3 regions of the Nonomuraea sp. NPDC049486 genome follow, and region 1 is predicted to be linked to each of the others. Evidence: predicted binding sites of a transcription regulator. Region 1 holds the regulator's gene; each other region holds the start of a gene.

Region 1 (7,240 bases):
AGGTAGGCCACCTCGTCGAGCTCGCGCAGCGGCCCGAGGATCGCCAGCCCCACTTCGTTGGAGGCGATCTCGGCCGCGCCCTTGGCCCTGATGGCCTCCTCCACCCTCTGCCCCAGCTGCGCCAGTGAGTCCTCGCTGACCGGTCTGCCCTGGCAGGCTCGCCGCACGCCCGCGACGACCTTGTCACGCGAGAACGGCTCGGTGACTCCGCTGCGCTTGCTGACCATGAGGAGCACGGTCTCCTGGGTGGTGAATCGCCGCCCGCATTCCGGGCAGGTGCGCCTGCGCCTGATCGCCGCGCCGTCCTCTGTGGAGCGGCTGTCGATGACCCTGGTGTCGGGGTGGCGGCAGAACGGACAATGCACGCTTACGCCTCCTCGTTTCAGGGGTCACCACAGGCACGGCATCCGCCTCTGGGGACGCTCGCGCACGCACCGGAGCTTCTGTCTGGTGCGGTCGCCGAAACACAAGGTGTGGTGAACTACATCGGTGTAACTACTAGATGTTGTGGTCCAACCGTAGAAGCGCGCGACCATGAACGCAAGTTGGCCGGGCCCGCCCGGCCGAAGTCGCTGATCAGCCCCCGCGTCCCCGCCCCGCCTCGGCGTGTCGTCCGGGACGTGTCACTTTTGTTGGTACGCGTCACGTACGTGATGTTTGTTCACAGGAGGCTCGCGGGCATCGCACGGTCACCTATTGTCCCTGGTGTAAAGGGGTGCCGACGCCATCGGGGCCGTGGAGGCGGGTGCCCGTCCGTCTGGGCGGACTCGTCAGCCTGTCGAACCGCTTGGCCTCGTCCGCGACGGCGCCTAGGTCCTCGCCGGGGTGGACGCCGGCGCCGCTCAGGTTATCGACTTCACGCACCTGTGCCCACGACAGGCCGACGGCGCCCGGCGAGCGCTCGACCCCTGCGTGGCCGGCCGCCCTGGTGCCGAGCCAGAACCCGCCCAGCGACAGCAGCGCCATGACCAGCACCAGCGCCGCGCGGCCCCGCCGCGTCAACCGCACCGGCGCGGTCTCGGCCGCGCCACCCCGCAGCCTCTTCCTTGCCCGCGCACGCCGCCCACTGTCGGCCCCCGCGGAGCGGCCCACCCCGTCGGCCTGCGTGGTGCCGCCGGTCCTGCCGACCTGCGTGGCGCGGCCGGTCCTGTCAACCTGTGCGGCGCGACCGGCCCTATCGATCTGCGTAACGCGACCGGCCCTGTCGATCTGTGCGGCGCGACCGGCCCTGTCGATCCGCGCGAACCTCGGGAACCAGCCCATCCTTGGCCGGCCGAGCTGCGCTGGAGTCCCGGGCACGACGACGCGGCGACGCGCCCGCACCGCGTCCCCTTCAATCGCGCCGTCCCCCTTACGCGTCCGGCGCCTCGGCGCCTGGTCCACCGGGATCCGCTCCCCTTGCACTACGCGCGCACTCCCCTTGGGCACCATCGACGCCCCGTCCCGCCTGAGCCCCCGCACCCGGGCCGGGGAAACCGGCGACCGCTCAGCGCGACCGCCGCCGGGCCCGTCTTCGCCGGTGAGGCCGGAACGCCGCAGAGGGCCGTCGTCCGTCAGGCGCCTTTCCGGCGCACCCTGCCTCCGGCGCCGCTCCACGACCCGCCGCTCGCCCCCCGCCTGGCGCCCACCGTTGACGACCTGACCGTCTCCGGGCGCTCGCCCTCCCGTACGGACGGGCCTTCCGTTGACGGCCGGGCCGTCTCCCGGCACTCGCTTTCCCGTCCGAACGGGCCCGCCATTGACGACCTGACCGGCTCCGGGCGCGCGCTCGCCTGCCGCCCGGCGCCTGCCATTGACGGCTTGGCCAACTCCCGGCCCACGCTCTCCCCCTCGAACGGGTCCACCGTTGACGACCTGACCGGGTCCGGACGCACACTCTTCCGTACGGACGGACCCGCCATTGACGACGCCTCCCGGCGCACGCTCGCCCGCCGCCTGGCGCCCGCCGTTGACGACCTGACCGGCTCCGGGCGCTCGCTCTCGGACGGACCCGCCGTTGACGACCTGACCGTTTCCGGGGGCGCGCTCTCCCCCTCGGACGGGTCCACCGTCGCTTCTCCCCCACCTGCCAGGGCCGGCGTCCGAGTCGGGGCGGGCTGGGGGGACGAGGTACAGGTGGGGGCGCTTGCCGTCGGCGGCCCATCGCGACCGAGGGCCCGCTCCGCCGTCGTTCTTCCGCCTGGGCGCGTCGGGGCGAGGGTGGCGCCCCTGAGGGCTCCCCTCCTGGGTGGCGTCGACGATGAGGGTGAGGCGCTTGACGTGGTCGCCGGTCGGATCCGCCATCAGATCATCCCGTGGATGCGGCCCGTGGGTGAGCCCGCTGCGCGATGGCTCCGTCTGGTCGTTCGCATGATGGACCTCCCGCCGTCGTGGCCCCCGGAAACGGCCGTAGAAAGATCGGCAAATCGAACACGGTGTCGATCGAACTCCCGTACGATGTTCTACACCACACTGCCGACATTTTCGAGGAAGACTCGAACAACTGTTTGAAGATGATCTTCAACAGAGATACGGTCGCTGTGTGCGACATCAGGACCACGGACCGGGAGCCTCGCCCGCGGGGCGGGTTGCCGGGCGAGGAGGAGAGGCATGAGCGAGCGGGATGACGCCAATGGGGTCAGTGACCTCGCGGTGCGAAGGCGTGACTCACTGGGGCTGACCCCCAGGCAACGCAAGATCCTCGAGGTGATCCGCGACTCGGTGCAGCAGCGCGGCTATCCGCCGTCCATGCGCGAGATCGGCGAGGCCGTCCAGTTGACCAGCACGTCCAGCGTGTCGCACCAGTTGACGGCTTTGCAGCGCAAGGGCTATCTGCGGCGTGACCCCCACCGCCCGCGCGCGCTGGAGGTGCGGCTGCCGGGTGAGCCGGTGCTGTGGGTCGACCCCGACACCGCCACAGACGACGCCCCCGTCAACAGGCCCACCGCGGCCTACGTCCCGCTGGTCGGCCGCATCGCCGCCGGTGGCCCGATTCTGGCCGAGGAGAGCGTCGAAGACGTCTTCGCGCTTCCCAAGCAGTTGGTCGGCGAGGGCACGCTCTTCCTCCTGCAGGTCACCGGTGACTCGATGATCGACGCCGCGATCGCCGACGGCGACTGGGTCGTGGTCCGCCAGCAGCCGGTCGCCGAGAGCGGCGACATCGTGGCCGCGATGATCGAGGGCGAGGCCACGGTCAAGACCTTCAAGCGCAAGGACGGCCACGTCTGGCTGGTGCCGCACAACGACAACTACGAGCCCATCCCCGGCGACGAGGCCAGCGTCCTGGGCAAGGTCGTGGCGGTCCTGCGCCGCCTCTGACCACTCGCCGCGTGAGACGCGGTGCGGCCGTGCCGCACCGCGCTCCTCACCGGCTCTCGCGCACCAGCCCGCCGATGGTCGCCGTCCTCCTCTCCACGCGCGTCCTGTCCGGCGGGCGCCTCTCCGGCTGCCCGGGTTCCATGGTTCCGTCGCACACGGCGCGTCTCCGGGCAAGTGCACCTACCTCCACCCTTGTCCGGTAACCAGCCGCATTCCGGCGGTTGATCGCAGTCCATAATGTCGGCGGCATGGAGAAGATCGAGACGAGGCCGAGTGCCGGGCGGCGGCTGGCCGGGGCCGGCCTGTGGGTGCTCCAGGTGGTCATGGCCGGCATGCTGCTGATGGCGGCGATGGGCAAGTTCACCGGGGCTGAGCCGTCGGTGTCCACGTTCGAGGCGATCGGGTGGGGCGACTGGTTCCGCTACCTGGTCGCGGTGCTGGAGGTCGCGGTGGCGGTGTGCCTGCTGGCGCCCCCGGTGGCCGGAGCGGCCGCGCTGGCGGGCGCCGGGCTGATGGCCGGTGCGGTGCTGACCGAGGCGTTCGTGAGCGGCGGGCCTGTGGCGTTGCCGCTGGTCCTGCTCGTGGTGAGCGGGGTGATCGCGTGGGGGCGGCGTGATCGTACGGACCGGCTGTGGCGGTCGCTGGCCGGCGGCTGATCCGTACGAAGGCCGACATTCCTAGAATGTCTGGGTGAGCGACACATTCGTGGGTGAAGCGTTCAAAGCACGCAATGACGGGCTGAAGTGGGCGAAGGCCGACCCGGGGGTCATCCCCGCGTGGGTGGCCGACATGGACCTGCCGTCCGCTCCCGAGGTGGTCGAGGCGCTGCGCCGCCGGGCGGAAGGCGACCTCGGCTATCCCTCGTGGCTCGACAGCCCCCAGAGCGGGCCGCTCGCCGAGGCGTTCGCGGAGCGGATGGCCGCCCGATACAGGTGGGAGCCCGATCCGGGCCTGGTCCGCTCCTACTCCGACATCAACCAGGCCCTGCAGGTGCTCCTGCACGTGTGGACGGCCCCGGGAGACGGGGTGGCGCTGCACACCCCGGCCTATCATCCGTTCCTCGGCACGCTGGAGACCATGGACCGGCCGCTGCGCCCCATCCGGCTCGTGCCGGACGGCGACTCGTGGCGCGCCGAGATCCCCGACCTGTCCGGGTGCAAGGTGCTGCTGCTGGTCAACCCGCAGAACCCGACCGGCCGCGTCTTCACCCGGGCCGAGCTGGAGGAGCTCGCCGAGCTGGCCGAACGGCACGACCTGCTGGTCATCTCCGACGAGATCCACGCGGACCTGGTGTACGAGCCGAACCGGCACATCCCGTTCGGCACGATCCTGCCTCACCGGACGGTCACCCTGACCTCGGCCACCAAGGCGTTCAACCTGGGCGGGATCCGCTGCTCGGTGGCGCACCTCGGCTCCCCCGGGCTGCGCGGGGCGCTGGACGCCCAGCCGCCGTTCCTCTTCGGCTCGGCGAACGTGTTCGGCGTGGAGGCGACCGTGGCCGCCTGGCGGCACGGTGACGCCTGGCTGGCGGACACGGTCGCGCTGCTCGACCGGAACCGGCGCGCCATCGCCGCACACCTGCCCGAGGGCGTCACGTACCGCGTGCCGGAGGCCACCTACCTGGCATGGCTCGACTACGGCCGTCCCGGGGTGGCGGAGCAGCTGGAGCGGGAGGCGAAGGTCCTCCTCAGCGACGGCGCCGTGTTCGGGCCGGGCGGCGAGACGTTCGTCCGGCTGAACTTCGCCACCTCCGAGCCCGTTCTCGCCGAGATCCTGCGGAGGATCGCCACCGTGACCCCCTGATCGGCCGGGCGGGGACGGCTCTCCGGACGAGGAGCCGTCCCCCGGGGTCGTTACGGCAGGGGCGGGAGGTCGGGCGGGGTGGCGGCGGGGCGCTCCTCCAGGGCGGAGAGTGCCAGCTCCACGGCCTTCTCCAGCTGGGGGTCGCGGCCGGCCGCGCGGTCCTGGGGTGTCATGACGACCTCGATGTCCGGGTCGACGCCGTGGTTCTCCACTCCCCAGCCGTGCCCTTCCAGCCAGAACGAGTAGCGCGGCTGGGTGACGACGGTGCCGTCGACCAGCGAGTAGCGCGAGTCGATGCCGATCACGCCGCCCCAGGTGCGGACGCCGACGAGGGGGCCGATGCCGCGGTTCTTGATGCCGGCGCTGACGATGTCGCCGTCGGAGCCGGCGAACTCGTCGGTCACCGTGACGACGGGCCCGCGCGGGGAGTCCTCGGGATAGCGCATCGGCTGGTGGCCGCGGACCCGGATCCAGCCGGTGACCTTGCGCGACAGCTTCTCCAGGATGAGCTCGGACACGTGCCCGCCGCCGTTCTCGCGCACGTCCACGACGAGTCCCTCGTACGCCATCTCGGTACGCAGGTCGCGGTGGAACTGCGCCCACCCGGACGCCACCATGTCGGGCACGTGCAGGTAGCCGAGCCGCCCGCCGGACGCCTCCCGGACGAACGCGCGCCGGCCCTCGACCCAGTCGTGGTAGCGCAGCCGGGTCTCGTCGGCGATCGGGGTGACCACGACCTTGCGGGTCTCGCCGCCGGCGGCCGGGCGGACGGTCAGCTGGATCGGCTGGTTCGCGGTGCCCGCCAGGAGCGGGAGCGGCCCGCGTACCGGATCGACGGGGCGGCCGTTGACGGCGACGAGGGCGTCGCCCTGGCGGACCGCGACGCCGGGCGCGAGCAGCGGCGAGCGCGCGTCGTGGTCGGACGACTCGCCCGCGATGACGCGCTCGACCCGCCAGGTGCCGTCCTCGTCGCGGGCCAGGTCGGCGCCGAGCAGGCCCTGGCGGCGGCGCGGGTCGACCGTGGGGCCGTTGCCGATGGCGTACGCGTGGGAGGTGCCGAGCTCGCCCTGCACCTCCCAGAGCAGGTCGATCAGCTCCGAGTAGGCGCCGATGCGCTCGGCGAAGGGCGCGTAGCGGTCGAGGACGCCCTGCCAGTCGACGCCGTTCATGTCGGCGCGCCAGAAGTGGTCGCGCATGAGCCGGCCGGCCTCGCGGTAGCCCTGCCGCCATTCGGCGACGGGGTCGAGCTGGACGGCGACCCGGTCGAGCTCGATGGTGACGACCTCGTCGCCCTCGCTCGCGGATCGGGTCTGCAGGCCGTTCTTGCCGTTGAGCACGAGCCGGGTGCCGTCGCCGCTCACCTCGAAGGCGCGGAACTCCTTGCCCAGCTCGCTCTTGGCGCGCTTCTTCAGGTCGTAGCGTTCCAGCGTGATCTCGCCGGCGGGTTCGGTGCCGTCGCCGAGCCGGCCGGCGAGCGGGTGCCGCAGCCACAGCAGCGCGTCCTTGGCGGTGCGCAGGTTCACGTAACGGCCGGCGGGCACCGGGACCGGCACCACGCGGGAGGCGAGCCCTTCGGGGTCGACCTCGGTGCGCGGCGGCGCGTCGTCCTTCTTCTTCTCCTCCGCCTGCGGGTGGTCGTCCTCGCCGTTGAAGCCCCGTCCCTGCAGGCTGGGGTCGAACGGGGAGGGGGTGGTGGCGCGCAGCGGCACGAGGTACGGGCGGCAGCCGACGGGGAACGACAGGTCGAACACGTGCGCGTCGTACACCGGGTCGAACGTGCGCACCGACAGGAACGCCAGGTGCTTGCCGTCGCGGGTGAAGACCGGGTCGTAGTCGGCGAAGCGCAGCGGCGTCACCTCGATGGTGGAGGTGCCGTCGACGCGGCCCATCTTGATCTGCGACAGCGGCTCCTGGTGCGGATGCACCCAGGCCAGCCAGGCGGAGTCGGGCGAGAACGTGAGCCCGCTGATGTCGCCGTGGCCGGTGCGGTCGAGCTCGCGGTGCGCGCCGGTCTCGACGTCGACGACCAGGAGCCGGCCGTCGTGGGTGGCGACGGCGGCGTGCTTGCCGTCGGGCGAGGCGGCCAGGTCGAGCACGCGGCCCAGCTCGCCGGCGGCGAGGGTGCGGATCTCACCGCCGG
Region 2 (7,240 bases), on a different contig from region 1:
CGGGCGTCAGCCGGTCGTCCAGATAGCGCACCCGCACCCGCGGGTCCAGCGGGAAGAACGGCTCCTCGTCCTCCCGCAGGATCGACACGATCTCCACGTCGTGCCGTTCGGCCAGCTGGCCGGCGAGGTTGAAGACGGTCCTGATGGTGCCGCCCATGCCGTTGGCGTGGAGCAGGAGGATCTTGATCTCCCGCGTCGACGGCGGGGGCGCCTTGCGCGCCCTGCGCCGGTTGTAACCCCTGTACACCCGGGCCGCCGCTGACTTGCCCTTACGCGCCCATGTCCGCACCTGGAACGTCCCCCCGCCGGTTGACAACGTGATGGATCGGCGAGGCCGGCGGTAGGAGTCGCCCCCCGTCGGCCCTTACCGAGTTCGAGTGGTTTGCGCCGTTCATCCCCGTGGCGCTATCCACTTCTATGATCTTTAGACGCCATATGGCGGGATAACGTTGCTTGCGAAGTCAACACTTTTCAGACGAATCTGACAGGGCAGCCGGGATGTGGACGGCCCGGCTGCCTCGCCAGTGCCCAGTCGTTACGCCTCTTCAGGCTTCGCGGCCTCCTTCTTCATCTCCTTGTCCTGCCGGTTCGCCTTGAGGGCCTGCTTCTTCGCCTTGCCGGACTTCGCGCTGGGTTTCTTCTTCATGTCAGACATGGTGTCCCCCCTGTACGGACAGTGCGCCTCATATAACGCACTAACCCCGTAATACCCCTACTCCACCAAAACGCGACATACCATCAATTTGGTACGAGTCCAGAACGCGAAAAGCTCAGGCCCCACCCATCCCGCTGCCCAGGGGTCACAGCAGGGTGAGCTGCTGGGGAGAAGGCGGTGGCGGCGGCGGGAGGCGGCGGGCCCTGGCCTGGGTGGCGCGGCCGATGCCGAAGCGGGTGGCGAGCTCCCTGATCTGGGTCGTGACGCGCTCCTGGTAGGCCCTGGGCGCGTAGGCGCCGCGACCGTACAGCTCCAGATAGCGCGGCACGAGGCGCGGGTGCTCGCGGGAGAGCCAGGCCAGCCACCACTGCCGGGCGCCGGGGCGCAGGTGCAGCACGATGGGGGTGAGATGGGTGGCGCCGGCGGCGGCGATCTCCCTGACCGTCCGCTCCAACTGGGCGGGGGAGTCGGTGAGGTAGGGCAGCACCGGGGCCATCAGGACACCGCAGCCGATGCCGTGGGCGTTGAGCGTCGCGCACGCCTCCAGGCGGCGGCGCGGGTCGGGGGTGCCCGGCTCGACCGAGCGCCACACGTCGGGGTCGAGGAAGCCGACCGAGAAGCTCGCGCCCACGTCGGCGCGGTCGGCCGCCTCGGTGAGCAGGTCGAGGTCGCGCAGGATCAGCGTGCCCTTGGTGAGGACCGAGAACGGGTTGGCCGCGTCGCGCAGCGCCGCCAGGATGCCGCGCATCAGCTCGTAGCGGCCCTCGGCGCGCTGGTAGCAGTCGACGTTGGTGCCCATCGCGATGTGCTGCCCGCGCCAGCGCGGCGCGGCGAGCTCCTTGCGGACCAGCTCGGCGGCGTTGACCTTCACCACGATCTTCGAGTCGAAGTCGGCCCCCGCGTCGAGGTCGAGATACTCGTGGGTCTTCCGAGCGAAGCAGTAGACGCACCGGTGGCCGCAACCCCGGTAAGGGTTGATCGTGTAGTCGAACGGCACCCGGCTGGCCGCCGGCACCCGGTTGATGATCGAACGCGCCTGGATCTCGTAGAAGGTCATGCCCCGGAAGCCGGGGGTGTCGAAGGTGCGGGCCACCGCGCCGCGGGCGAACAGCGGCGCGGCCGGATCGTCCGGCCCGGCGTCGGTCAGACGCAGGTTGTCCCAGCGCATGCCATGATTAGAACAGAGGTTCGACAGTGATCGCAAACCAAAAGAGATCGCAATTGGCAGGTCGGCCCACGGCTAATGATCTTCATGGTTGGGCAGGAATGCGGCACAGAGCTTGCGTTCCGGAGGTGCACCCATGGCCTGGTCGCAGGACGAAGAGCGGATGCTGGCCCAGATCGAGCAGCACCTCGTCGACGACGATCCGCGACTCGTCGCACGGCTGGAGTCGTTCAACGAGCGCGCGCGCCGCAGTGAGGAGAGGTCGGCGGGCGGGCACGCGCCCAGCCGCTCGACCGTCATCATCGTGATCAGCTGGTTCCTGATCGCCACGCTCGTCGCCACGCTCCTGATCCTCGTCCTGCGCGAGGGGGCCTCGGCCGCCCTCGCCCTGACCGCCGCCTGACCCCGCCCGTCCCGCGGGCCTCGCCTGAATGGGCCGGGGTCAGCGGGAGGACGGCAGGGCGCGCAGGAAGTCGGCGGCCACCGGCGCGGCGACCTTGCCGCCGCCGCCACCGCCCTCCACCACCACCGCGAACGCCACGTCGTCCCTGAACCCGATGAACCACGCGTGGGAGTCGAGCTCGGGCCCCGTGCCGTACTCGGCGGTCCCCGTCTTGCCGTGGGTGCCGGCGGGCAGGCCGGCGGCCTTGGCGGTGCCCTTGGTGACGACGGCCGCCATCATCGCGTGCAGGTCCTCCGTCACCCCGTCGGGCAGCGGGCGGGGCTTGACCTTCTGCTCCGCCTCCGGCACCAGCGTGGGCGGCCGCCAGGTGCCGTCGGCGAGGGCCGCGGCCACGGACGCCATCGACAGCGGGCTGGCCGTGATGCGGCCCTGGCCGAAGGACTCGGCCGCCAGCTCGGCGTCGGACTCTGCCCTGGGGAAGCTGGGCTCGGTGGCGGGCAGGCCGATGGCCGGCGCCGTGTTGAAGCCGACCAGCTCGGCGGTCTTCAGCAGCTTGTCGGCGCCGAGCCGCTGCTTGGCCAGCGGCGCGAACGAGGTGTTGCACGAGTAGGCGAACGAGTCGGAGAACGACACCTTGCCGTACGCGGCCTCCTCGGAGTTGCGGATGCGCAGCCCGCCCACGGTCACGTACTTCGGGCAGGTCACGGTGTCGCCCGGCTTCAGCCCCGCGGCCAGCAGCCCGGCCGCGGTGACCGCCTTGAACGTCGAGCCCGGCGGGTAGCGGCCGTCGATGGCCCGGTTGAACCCGCCCCGGTTGTTGACCACGCCCAGAATCTCTCCCGTGCCCGGCCTGATCGCCACCAGCGAGGCGGGCTTGTCGAGGTCCTTGACCGCCGTGACGGCGGCGTCCTGCACCTGGGGGTCGAGCGAGGTGGTCAGGGACTCGCCGTCCTCGCCCTCGATCGTCTCCAGGGTGGTCTCGCCCGCCCTGATCTCGGTCGTCGGCGTGCCGGCGAGCCGCTTCTCGAACGTCTGCTGCAGCCCGCCCCGCCCGACCGCCTGCCCGGTCTTGTAGGCGGAGCCGAGCCGCCGCACGTCGTCCTTCGTGGCCTTGTCGAGGAAGCCGACGAGCTGCTGGACCGAGCCGCCGACCTCGCCGGTGTCGATGCGGTTGCCGTCGGCGTCGACGATCTTGGCCCGCTCGGGCCACTTCGCCTTGAGCGTGAACTCCGCCTCCGAGGTCAGCTTCGGATGCACCGCGGCGGGGGCCCAGTCGACCTTCCAGTGGCGGTCGGCCACCTTGAGCACGAGCTCTCCCTCGTACGTCCAGTCGCCGAGGTTCTTCAGCCGGTGGGTGGCGGTGTAGGGGACGGTGGCGCGGTCGTCGCTCTCGCGCGGCTGCCCCAGCGTCACCTTGGTGGACTCGACGCCGAGGCCCTCGCGGAGCCGGCCGTAGAGGCCGAGCTCGCGCGGCACGGCCAGCTCGGCGCTCATCCGCGCCTGGTCGCCGGACTGCCACGCGGCGGCGAAGCGCTGCGCCGTCTCGGCGGGTGTGCCGCGGGTGTGCAGCACGTAGTAGGCGCCACCGGCGGCGGCCCCCACCGCCACCACGGTGGCGACGGACACGATCACGATGGTGCGCGTACGCGCCACTGTCAGCCCCCTGACCGTCGACAGGGGACCGAGCTTAGCGGGGCGGCATCACGACGTGCCATGGGACGGCTTGTGACCGGACGCGTACTCCGGGACGTACTCCTGCCCGGAAAGCCGCTGGATGGCGGCCATGACCTCGTCGGTCACGCGGCGCCGCTCCCGGGCGTCGCGATGGTCGCCGTCGAACCGCAGCGGCTCGCCGATCCTGATGCCGACGGTGGCCGGGCGGGGAACCCGGGCGCCGAACGGCATCACCTTGTCGGTGCCGCTGAGCGCCACGGGAAGCACGGGGGCGCCGGTCTTGAGCGCCAGCCAGGCGACGCCGACCTTGCCGCGGTAGAGGCGGCCGTCGGGGGAGCGGGTGCCCTCCGGGTGGATGCCGAACAGCTCGCCGCGCTCCAGCAGCCCGGCGGCGGCGTCGAGCATCTCCTGCGCGGCTCTGGCGCTCTCACGGTCGGTCGGCAGGCTGCCACCCAGCCGCATGAACCAGCTGGAGACGGGGTTGCCGGAGAAGTACTCGTTCTTCGCGGCGAACGTGACGTGCCGGGGGAGCAGCGCGGGCAGCAGGAACGAGTCGATCACCGACAGATGGTTGGCCGCCAGGATGGCCGGGCCGGTCCGCGGCACGTGCGCCGCGCCCGACAGGTGCGGCCTGCACATGGCGTGGGTGAGCGGCACCGCGGCGAACTTGACCACGTGATAAAGCAACTTGGCGCTCCAGGAGGCGATCGTGTCGGTCCGGCCACTCACCCTAAACGCGTCGTGCCCCGTCCGGGGACGGGGCACGAGGACGCGTTAAGGCCGATGTGGCGGTCGCCTCCTCGGCGAGATGCACAACACGGCTCCAGCCGAACGGTATTCCGTGAAGGCGGTAATTTGCGGCCCGGGGGACACAGACCACATCGGCCATTCGATGCTAACGGACATCCGGCTGGAGGTATTCCATCCGGGCCCAAGATTCGGTCACGTTCTGGTCCAGTGCGGTTGCGCCACGTCGAACACCCGCTGCTCACGGCCACGGAGCGCGACCTCCGCGAACTGCCACAAAATCGCCCCCGTCGGCGCGTGGATCACGATCGACGGCCCCAGCGGCAGCTGCAGCAGCTCGCCCCGCCAGCGCGGCACCCCGGGCGCCAGCAGCCACTCCAGCGGCACGTCGTGCACCGACGCCACCTCGCGCGGATCGGCCACCGGCCGCTGCGAGCCGCCGAAGGCCACCACCGGCGTGATGACGAACCCGGAGTCGGTCACGAAGTCGTCGAGCAGCCCCGCCACGGTCACGCCGCCGACCGAGGTCTCCTCCTGCAGCTCCCGCAGCGCCGCCTCGACGGGCGTCTCGCCGTCGTCCAGCCGCCCGCCGGGCAGCGCCCACTGCCCCGGGTTCCGGCCGTGCGGCGCCCGCCTGATCACGATCGTGTACGGGTCGCGCCGCTCGTCCTCCAGCACGCACACGGTCACGGCGGCCCGGCGGATCCCGTCGGCGGGCGGAACCTCTCGCCGGTCGAAGGCCCGCAGCCGGGCGGTGACCAGGTCCCGGAGCTCGTCGATGGGCGGCAGCATCCGCTCAGGATCTCACGCCGCCAGCAGGGCGCCCAGCGCGGTCCCCGCGGCCATGGCGGCGGCCGCGCCGACCGCCGCCCACCTGCCGAGCGCCTCGCCGCGGGCGTGACCGGCGATGCCCAGCAGGATCCCCGCCAGGCCGAACGCGATCGGCAGGTAGAGCAGGGCGACGGCGGCACAGGCGAACCCGGCGGCCGACAGCACCTCGGCCGCGGGACCGCGCAGCTCACCCGGGCGCGGCTCGTCGGGGTGCGGGTCTGGCGAGGTCATCGCGGCCTCTCTTGGAGGGGCAGGTCAGCCCATCACATACCCGCGCCGCCTCCGAGGTCCAGCTCCACCGGCAACGGCCCCGCGTGCACGATGTCCAGCCGGGACACCGCCCTGGTCAGCGCCACGTACAGGAGATTGGCGCCGCGCTCGCCCGAGCGGGCGATGTCACCGGGCTCGCACACCACCGCGTGGTCGAACTCCAGCCCCTTCGCCAGCGAGGCGGGCAGGACGGCGAGCCGCTCGTCCGGCTCAAGCCCGGCCGCCCGCAGCGCCTCCTCCAGCGCCCCGGCGGCCGGATCGGCGGCGATCACCCCCACCGACCCCTCGAACCCCAGCGCCTCCCGCACCGCCGCCACCAGGCCGGCGGCCAGGTCGCCGGCGGCGCGCACGCGCAGCCTGCCGCCGGCGCGGTGCGCGCGGGTGACGGGCACGTCCGCCTTGAGCGTCCCCAGCAGCCGGTTGGCCACCTCGACCACCTCCGCGGGCACCCGGAAACCCGCCGTCAGCGCGACCACCCGCGCCTCCGGCTTGCCCAGCAGGGCCATGCGCTCCGGCCAGGAGGCCGCCGCCCACGGCGTGGTGCCCTGCGCCAGGTCGCCCAGGACCGTCAGCGAACCGTGCCCGCTGCGCCGCGCCACCGCCCGGCACTGCATCGGGGACAGGTCCTGCGCCTCGTCCACGATCACGTGCCCGTAGCCGCGCGGCCGCTCGATCAGCCCCGCGAGCTCGTCCAGCAGCACCAGGTCGGCCGCGGACCACCGGGCGCCCCTGAACCCGCGCGGCGGCCGGGCCCACACGATCGCCTCGCGCTCTGCGCCGGTGAGCGACGGGGCGGGGGCCCGGCCGGACAGGACCTCGTACAGCACCTCCTCCGGCCGGACGGCCGGCCACACCACGTCCAGGAACGGCGTGACCGCCCGGCCGACACCGCGCAGCCACGCCGCCGTCGCGGACCGCCCGCGCGCCTCGGCCTGCCTCCGCACGAGCTCGACGACCCGGGCGCGCACCCGCTCGCGCGCCGTCGCGTACGGGAGCCCGTCACGGCGGGTGCCGTCGACCACGCGGCGCAGCTCGTCCTCGCCCACCCGCCACCGGGCCGAGCCGTCGGGCACCGCCAGCGGCTCGACCGGCTTGCGGATCCGCCCGTAGAGCGCCTCGCGCAGCACCCGCGCCATCCGCGCGTCGTGCTTGACCGCGGCCGCTTCCGGGGTGTCCTCGGCGCGCACGGGCACGGTGGCGAGCAGCTCGTCCAGGGTCGTCTGCTCGACGTCCACCTCGCCCAGCGCGGGCAGCACGGCCGAGACGTAGCCGAGGAACGCCCGGTTCGGCCCCAGCACCAGCACGCCGCCGCGGCGCAGCCGCTGCCGGTGCGCGTACAGCAGGTAGGCCGCCCGGTGCAGGCCGACCGCGGTCTTGCCGGTGCCGGGCGCGCCCTGCACGCAGATCGACTCCTCCAGGCCTGCCCGTACGAGGTCGTCCTGCTCGGGCTGGATGGTGGCGACGATGTCGCGCATCGGGCCGACCCGTGGGCGCT
Region 3 (7,240 bases), on a different contig from region 1:
GCCGTGGTCGTGGGCTCGTACGAGCGCGGCGACCGTGCGGTCACGGTGCAGAAGCTTGCCGAGCTTGCCGACTTCTACGGGGTGCCCGTCTCCGAGCTGCTGCCCGGCGGTGCCGCGCCGAGCCCGCTCGGGCCGACGCCCAAGCTTGTGATCGACCTGGAGAGGCTGGCCACGCTGCCCAAGGAGAAGGCGGGGGCGCTGGCCCGATACGCCGCCACGATCCAGAGCCAGCGGGGTGACTACAACGGCAAGGTGCTGTCGATCCGCCAGGAGGATCTGCGCTCTCTGGCCGTGATCTATGACAAGTCGCCGAGTGAGCTCACCGAGGAGCTGATCAGCTGGGGCGTCCTCGACGCCGAGGCCCGCCGGGCGGTCGAGACGTTCTGACCCGGCTCCCACAGCCGCGGCAAGGGGCGCGCCCATCCGGGCGTGCCCCTTGCTTGTTTTCTGACAAAGCCCCGCACAACAGACATTTCGCCGGGCCCAAAAAGCGGTCCGCCGCCATTCCCTCAGTGGGTTCTCGATAATCCAACAAACCTCGTGTTTAGTCCCCGGCGCCCTTCACTCGCCTGTCAACCTCGTGCTCCCGTGCGGGGCGCGGGAAACGCGACCCTCCGGCGGTCACGGCGCCGGGCCATCGCCACCGGGCGCGAGACGGGAGAAGTGCCGCTACTCACGGCAGGAGCCCGCCTGCAGCGACATCTTGGCCGCCTCTCCCCACACCGGGCTCATCCTCATGGCGCGGTACAGCACCGACCCGAAGTAGCGGGTGTTGTACCGATAGCCGGACTCCAACTGGCCCTTCACGGCCCAGCGGACCTTGTTCCTGCCCAGGTCCACGAACCAGTGACCAGCAGTGATCTTGTACGTGCACACGACGGGCTCCGCCGCCGACGCGGCGCCCGGGAACACCGCTCGGGCCACCAGGACGGTGGCCGCCGCAGCGGTGGCGAACCCGGCTCTGCGCTTTCCCATACTGTCTCCCTGCTCATGACCGCCGACGCTTCCGGCGGCGCGGCTCCCCTTTCGAAGCCGACACGGCAACCAGGGCCGCCCTCGTCACAGCTTCGCCGCGACATCGGCTCGGCGCCGGCGCAGAGCAGAATGAGGCACCACATGCCTATGACCTCGGCGAGCGCCTGGCAGGAGCCGCCCATCTGGGGTGTCTTCATCGGGCTTGCCCGTCCCGGGCTCAAGCGTCGACCCACGAGCGTCGCGACGCGGGGACGCCTCACGGGCGTCGGCTCACGGGCGTCGGCAGGCGTCAGCTCGCGTGCGCGGATCGCGGGCAGACGGCAGGCGTCAGCTCACGTGCGCAGTTCGCGGGCAGCCTGACAGGCGCTACCTCCTCAACCCGCGCGCTACGACCGCCCTCGTCCGCCCTTACGGGATGCGCCGGGTCGTCCGGACGGCGGAGGAGGCGGGTTTCGCCGCCATCGGGTGTATCGAGCAGCTCGCGTGCGCAGCGCAGGGCCCCGGGGCGTTCCAGCTCAACGGGCGTCTGCGGGACGCAGGACTGCGGGCGTCTGCGGGACGCAGGACTGCGGGCTCGGGACCCACAGCAGGCCGGCTGCTGCTCGGCAAGGCGAGCAACGTGCCGGAAAGAGCGGCGGACATCCCACCGGCGCGGTGACCGCCGGAACGGCCGGCGCCTGGCCCCGTTACGTCTCCTCATGCGAGGGCGTGGACGGCAGGGAGACCGGGGCGCTCGTAGGGGGTGGGTGGGATGTCAACCCGCCAGGGGCACGTCCACGGGGAGCTGGGGCTGGGCAGGGACGCCCAGGATGTCCTCGACCGTGCAGACGAAGGTCTCGGCCTCCGCCAGGAGCTCGTCGGCGTCCGTGGCGCTGACGCCGCGCACCAGGCCGGCCTCGGCGGCGGCCCGCTTGGCCGCGCTGGCCGCGAAGTAGGCCGCCCAGTCGGCGAGCGACGGCTCGGTCTCGGGCAGCAGCTCCCATGCGCTGCGCAGGCGGCGTCTGCGACCCTGGGTGGGCTGCGGGCGGGCGGCCAGGATCGCCGCGGCGGCGCGCAGGGCGGCCAGGTGGGCCGACACGTAGCGCGATGCCGGGGAGCGAGCCGTCGCCGCCTCCGCCAGGCAGGAACGTGAATCCGTCAGGTGAGCCCGAACCGCAGGCGATAGCCGGGGCCCGGGCGTTTCTCTGGGCCGTGGTGCCATGTCGTTCGCCTCCTAGAGTCGTGGCGACTCCCGGCGTGTCCGCCGTTGAGGTCAACGATCGCAGACCCCACCGACATTTCCGCCGGGCCGGCCGGACGAGGAGCTTCCCCTCTCCCCGTCCGGCCAGGACGCGCCCACTCGTCTCCGCCGACGACGAGGACGCGCCCTTCGCCCTCGGAGCCTGACCGCGGGTCCGCGCTGGGGGAGCGCATGGCCCGCGACCAGGTCCTTCCGACGTGAGCCGCGAGCCTCACGTCACATGGTCGAACATAATTTCGATCACGCGCGGTGTCAACTGCTTCCACGAACACAGGTTCGATGACCATGACGGTGTCACCGGCGGGCTGCAACGCCGCTCACCTCACTCGCGAACGCCCCTGAACCCCCGCACCTCCGGCGAATCCGGGGTTTCCGACCCGCCGCCGTCCCCAAGAGCAGCCCCCGGACGCGGACGGCATACCACGGGCACTCTCAGGAGAGCCCAGGCCGTCATGAGCGCTCTGAGGAGATGGTGCACCACAGGACACCCCTCTCAGGGAGCTGACGCTCTTATGAGCGTCCCCGGGGAGACGACGTGCTCCAGGGAGTGCCGACGCTGTCACGAGCGCCTCTGGGGAGACGACATGCCACAGGGCGTTCTCAAGGGAAACTTCGAGACCTGCACTACGGAGATGGCGGGGCCTTGCGCACTACGGAGACGGCGGGATGTTCAGGCAGGTGTGCGGGGGTGGATGGGGTGGTGCTTCCGAGCGGGAGGAGCTGGCTCAGCGCCGTTTCGCGAGCAGAGAGAGCCCAGTCCGGCAGCGTTCCGCGAGTGGAGAGAGCCCGCTCCGGCGGCGTTCCCGAGATCGCGGGTCATGGTTACGATGGCGGGATGGGGCCCATCCTGATCAACGCCATCCTCACCGCTCCCGCCCTGGCGCTCCTCCTCATCCCGTTCCATGACGAATCCGGTGCCGTCGACAGCCGCAACGGCCTGGCCGGGTTGCGCACTCGGGAGACGCTCGCCTCACGCGAGGCATGGGACGCGGCGCACACCTGGGCCAAGGTCCCGATGCGCATGCTGGCCGCGGCCATGGCGGGGGTGCTGGTGGTGTCAGCCGCCGCCGAGCTGGCGGTCGGGCTGCCGGAGGGTGTCCAGGTGGCCACGATCCTGGCGCAGGCCGGGTTGCTCATAGGCGGGCTGGGCCTGATCGGCTGGCGCGCTCACCGCGTGGCCGCACGCGTGAACCGCGAACTCGCAGGCCGGCCCGCATGAGCGGCCGAGCCGGCACAGCCCCGGCACTCCTCCCACAACGACTCCCCGGCCCCTCAGAACGCCGCCTCGGCCAGGCGCAAGGCGGTCGCGGACGACAGAAGACCGTCGAGGCCGGAACGCGGGAGGGCGGTGGGTCGTTCGGGTGGGTGGCGCGGCCCGTGGCGTTGGTCGCCGGGGCGGCCGCCGCCGTCGGGTTCGCGTGGGAGGCGCAACTGCCGCTGGGCGAAGACGTCCTGCACGTGGGCGGCCCGGTCGTCCTGCGGGGCCTGCGGCAGAAGCTGGCGCGGCTGGTGTACGACGGCCGGTACGGGGTGAACACGGCGGATTTCGCCGACCTGAGCGAGTTCGGTCTCGATCACCCGGAACGGGTCTACTACTCCCCCGCCCACTGGGGCACGCTGCGCCGGGCGCTGCCCGTGAGCGACGTGAGCGAGCACGACGTGTTCCTCGATCTCGGCGCGGGCAAGGGCCGGATGGCGCTGGAGGCCGCCAGCCGCTACCCGTTCGGACGGGTGATCGGGGTGGAGCTGTCGCCCGAGCTGACGGAGATCGCGCGGTCCAACCTGGCCGGCACGCGGCTGCGGCTGCGTGCCGGCGGCGTCGAGTTCGTGCACTCGGACGTGCTGGAGTACGACATCCCGGACGACGTCAGCGTGGTGTTCCTGAACAACCCGTTCCGCGGGCGGATCTTCGCCGCCGCCGTGGACCGGCTGATCGCCTCCGCCGACCGCAGCCCGCGCCCCGTCACCGTCGTCTACTTCAACCCCGTCGAGGAGGCCTACCTGCTCGGCACGGGCCGTTTCCGCCACGTGCGGACGGTCCGGCGCGGGACGGGCGACGGCGTGTTCGGCACGACCCGCGTCTACGCTCTCAGACAGCCTTGAGCGCGCCCGAAGGACACAGCGTCACGGCTCGCCGAGCCCCCTCCTCCAGCTCGGCGGGCGGCACGGGCTGCAGGAGCACGACCGTCCCGTCCTCCTCGCTCTGATCGAAAACCTCTGGCACGGTGAGCGCGCACATGCCCGCACCGATGCACACGTTCGTGTCGGCTTCTATCTTCATGAATCCCTGCTTACCAGGTGACGGGCAGCCGGTGCACGCCGTAGATGGCCATGTCCGCCCTGAGCGGCACCTCGTCGGCCGGCACTGCGAGCCGCAGGCCGGGGAAGCGGCGCAGCAGGGCCGCGAACCCTATCCGCATCTCCGCGCGGGCGAGCTGCTGGCCGAGGCACTGGTGGATGCCGTGGCCGAAGCCGAGGTGGCCGGTCGCGGGCCGGGTGACGTCGAGCCGGTCGCCGCCGGGGAACCGGGACGGGTCGCGGTTGATCACCGGCAGGTGGAGGGTGACCGACTCGCCCTTCCTGATGAGGTGGCCGTCGATCTCGACGTCTTCCAGGGCGGTCCTGACCGGGCCGACGTGGATGATCGTGAGGTGGCGCATCAGCTCCTCGACGGCGTTGCCGATCAGCGACGGGTCGTCGCGCAGCGCGGCGAGCTGGGCGGGGTCGGCGAGCAGCGCGTACGTGCCGAGACCGAGCATGTTGGCGGTGGTCTCGTGCCCGGCGACCAGGAGCAGGAACGCGACGCCGGTGAGCTCGTCGTCGGTCAGCTCGCCGCCTTCGATGAGGCCGCTGAGCAGGTCCTCCCCCGGGTGCTCACGCTTGCGCGAGACGAGCCCGTACAGGTAGGTGAAGACGCGGCCGATGGCCGCGAGGGCGTCGGAGGCCCGCGCGTCCAGGCTCACCAGGATCTTGGTGTCCTCCTGGAAGGCGGCGCGCTCCTCGTACGGGACGCCGAGCAGTTCGCAGATGACCAGTGAGGGGATCGGCAGCGCGAAGGCGTCGACGAGGTCGACCGGCCCGCCCGCGGCTTCCATCTCGTCAAGCCGGGCCTCGGTGATCTCCTCGATCCTGGCTTCGAGCTGCTTCATCCTGCGTACGGTGAACTGCCCGGTGAGCAGTTTGCGGTAGCGGGTGTGCTCGGGCGCGTCGGTGCGCAGGAAGAACCCGGGCGGGACCTCGAACTCCTGCGAGCGGATCTCCTCGGCGAGGTCGGCGCGCGACGCGAGGGGCGGGTGCGCCAGCTCGGGCCGGTTGCTGAAGCGCTGGTCGGCCAGCACCGCGCGGGCGGCCGCGTAGCCGGTCACGAGCCAGCCCTCGTGGCCGTCGGCGTACCTCATCCGGTGCACGTCGCCGCGCTCGCGCAGCCTCGCGTACGTCTCGGGCGGGTCGAACGGGCGTTCCCGCCGCGTGGTCAGGGTCAGGTCGGTCATGGCTGCCTCCTTCTCCAGGACGCCACCAAGAAAACCTCATTGAATGCAATTTTGCAATGTGTGCAGCAGAGGTATCCTTTCGTGCATGACCGGGCTACGGGAGCGCAAGAAGCAGCGCACGCGCCGGGCGCTGGTGACCGCCGCGCTCCGGTCGTTCCAGGAGAAGGGGTTCGAGGAGACGACGATCGCCGAGATCGCCGCCGGGGCCGAGGTGTCGGCGCGCACCTTCTTCAGCTACTTCGCCAGCAAGGAAGACGTGATCTTCTATGACGGCCCGGAGCGGATGCGCTACGTCCTCGACCTGGTGGCCGGGCGCCGGCCCGGCGAGCCGGTGGCCGAGCTGCTGGTGCGGGTGATCCGGGCGAGCCTGGAATGGGCCGTCGACCCCGGCAACTTCGACCTGGCGGAGGCCGCGGCCCGCATGGAGCTCATGCTGACCGTGCCCTCGCTGCAGGCACGCGCCCTGCATGTGCTGTTCGAGCAGCAGCTCCAGCTCGCCGAGGCGGTGGAGCGGGCCTACGAGGGCGAGCTCGGCGCGCTGGAGGCGGCCGCGATGGTGGGTTCGCTGGTCGGCGCGGTCAAGCTGACCGCCGTGATGAGCCTGACCAGGGGCGACTCGCAGGAACGGGTGTGGGAGGCCATCACGGCCGCTGCGGAGATCTCGATGCGCGGGCTGTCGAACGTGTGAGCCGGCGGGCCGGCGCGGTCACCGCCTGAACTTCCCCCGCACGTGGACCGGGACCCCGGTGCCCAGCAGGCCGGGCAGTTCCTCCGCCACGTTCATCGGCAGCCGCACGCAGCCGTGGGAGGCAGGATACAACGGCACCGAGAGCGCGCCGTGGAAGGCGATGCCGCCGTTGAAGAAGATCGGGTTGTAGAGCTCGCCGAGGTAGGACTTGTGCCAGCCGTCGCGCCGCCAGGTGGTCTTGTACGTGCCCGTGGGCGTCGTGGCCGAGCCGCAGAAGCGCTGCTCCTTGCCCTGCCACACGGTGGTCTCGCAGTAGGGCACGCCGCTGCCGGACGACATGTGGCTGATCAGCTTCAGCTCGCCGCCGACGTACAGGGTCATGATCTGCGTGCTCAGGTTGACCTCGGCGCGGGTCCGCTTGCCGTTCCGGGCCAGGACCTTGGGGGTCCTGGGCTGCTCCAGCGCCCGCCAGGTGGCCTTGCCGATGGTGCTGGTCGGCTTGATGCCGTTGACCTTCTGGAACGCCCACACGGCGCCCAGCGTGGTGCCGCCGTAGCGCCCGTCGGCCTTGCCCGGCCGGTAGCCGAGCTCGCGCAGCCGCTTCTGCAGCCAGACGACCGCCTTGCCCTTGGCGCCCAGCTTCAGCTTCTTGTCCGGCGCGGTCACGGGCGGGGGAGGCTCGGCGAGCCGGCCCGCGGCGGCGGTGATCGAGTGGGACGCCGTCTCGGCGGGTGCCACTCCGCAACCGGCGAGCGCGACCGCCCCGGCGGTGAGGAGGGCGAGCACTCCCGGAAGCCGTCGAGCCCTCACCGGTATCACCTCTCAAGCAGGTAACAAGCGAATCAA

Evidence for each region. Region 1 encodes LexA, which represses DNA repair genes until DNA is damaged. Its sites were predicted from a motif close to TCGAACANNTGTTCGA; they were not measured.
Region 2: AB0K05_RS39300 (Rv2578c family radical SAM protein) is a predicted target of LexA. The motif match lies at 1,832-1,847, and genes of this name have one in related genera.
Region 3: AB0K05_RS06095 (SAV_6107 family HEPN domain-containing protein) is a predicted target of LexA. The motif match lies at 2,440-2,455, and genes of this name have one in related genera.

What each region holds. Positions count from the first base shown of each region.
Region 1 covers NZ_JBFAPV010000005.1:488,942-496,181, forward strand. The annotation lists gene nrdR (transcriptional regulator NrdR) at 1-365, opposite strand, end outside; gene AB0K05_RS18275 (hypothetical protein) at 694-1,323, opposite strand; gene lexA (transcriptional repressor LexA) at 2,590-3,297, shown strand; gene AB0K05_RS18285 (DoxX family protein) at 3,546-3,953, shown strand; gene AB0K05_RS18290 (aminotransferase class I/II-fold pyridoxal phosphate-dependent enzyme) at 3,988-5,100, shown strand; gene AB0K05_RS18295 (PDZ domain-containing protein) at 5,151-7,240, opposite strand, start outside.
Region 2 covers NZ_JBFAPV010000020.1:54,135-61,374, reverse strand. The annotation lists gene AB0K05_RS39305 (glycosyltransferase family 4 protein) at 1-247, opposite strand, end outside; gene AB0K05_RS39300 (Rv2578c family radical SAM protein) at 801-1,823, opposite strand; gene AB0K05_RS39295 (DUF3040 domain-containing protein) at 1,957-2,223, shown strand; gene AB0K05_RS39290 (penicillin-binding transpeptidase domain-containing protein) at 2,263-3,849, opposite strand; gene AB0K05_RS39285 (lysophospholipid acyltransferase family protein) at 3,925-4,626, opposite strand; gene AB0K05_RS39280 (CoA pyrophosphatase) at 4,840-5,436, opposite strand; gene AB0K05_RS39275 (hypothetical protein) at 5,449-5,706, opposite strand; gene AB0K05_RS39270 (AAA family ATPase) at 5,739-7,240, opposite strand, start outside.
Region 3 covers NZ_JBFAPV010000002.1:242,393-249,632, reverse strand. The annotation lists gene AB0K05_RS06105 (transcriptional regulator) at 1-387, shown strand, start outside; gene AB0K05_RS06100 (hypothetical protein) at 670-975, opposite strand; gene AB0K05_RS06095 (SAV_6107 family HEPN domain-containing protein) at 1,730-2,176, opposite strand; gene AB0K05_RS06090 (SdpI family protein) at 3,051-3,434, shown strand; gene AB0K05_RS06085 (class I SAM-dependent methyltransferase) at 3,593-4,318, shown strand; gene AB0K05_RS06080 ((4Fe-4S)-binding protein) at 4,305-4,496, opposite strand; gene AB0K05_RS06075 (cytochrome P450) at 4,507-5,706, opposite strand; gene AB0K05_RS06070 (TetR/AcrR family transcriptional regulator) at 5,792-6,394, shown strand; gene AB0K05_RS06065 (L,D-transpeptidase family protein) at 6,413-7,204, opposite strand.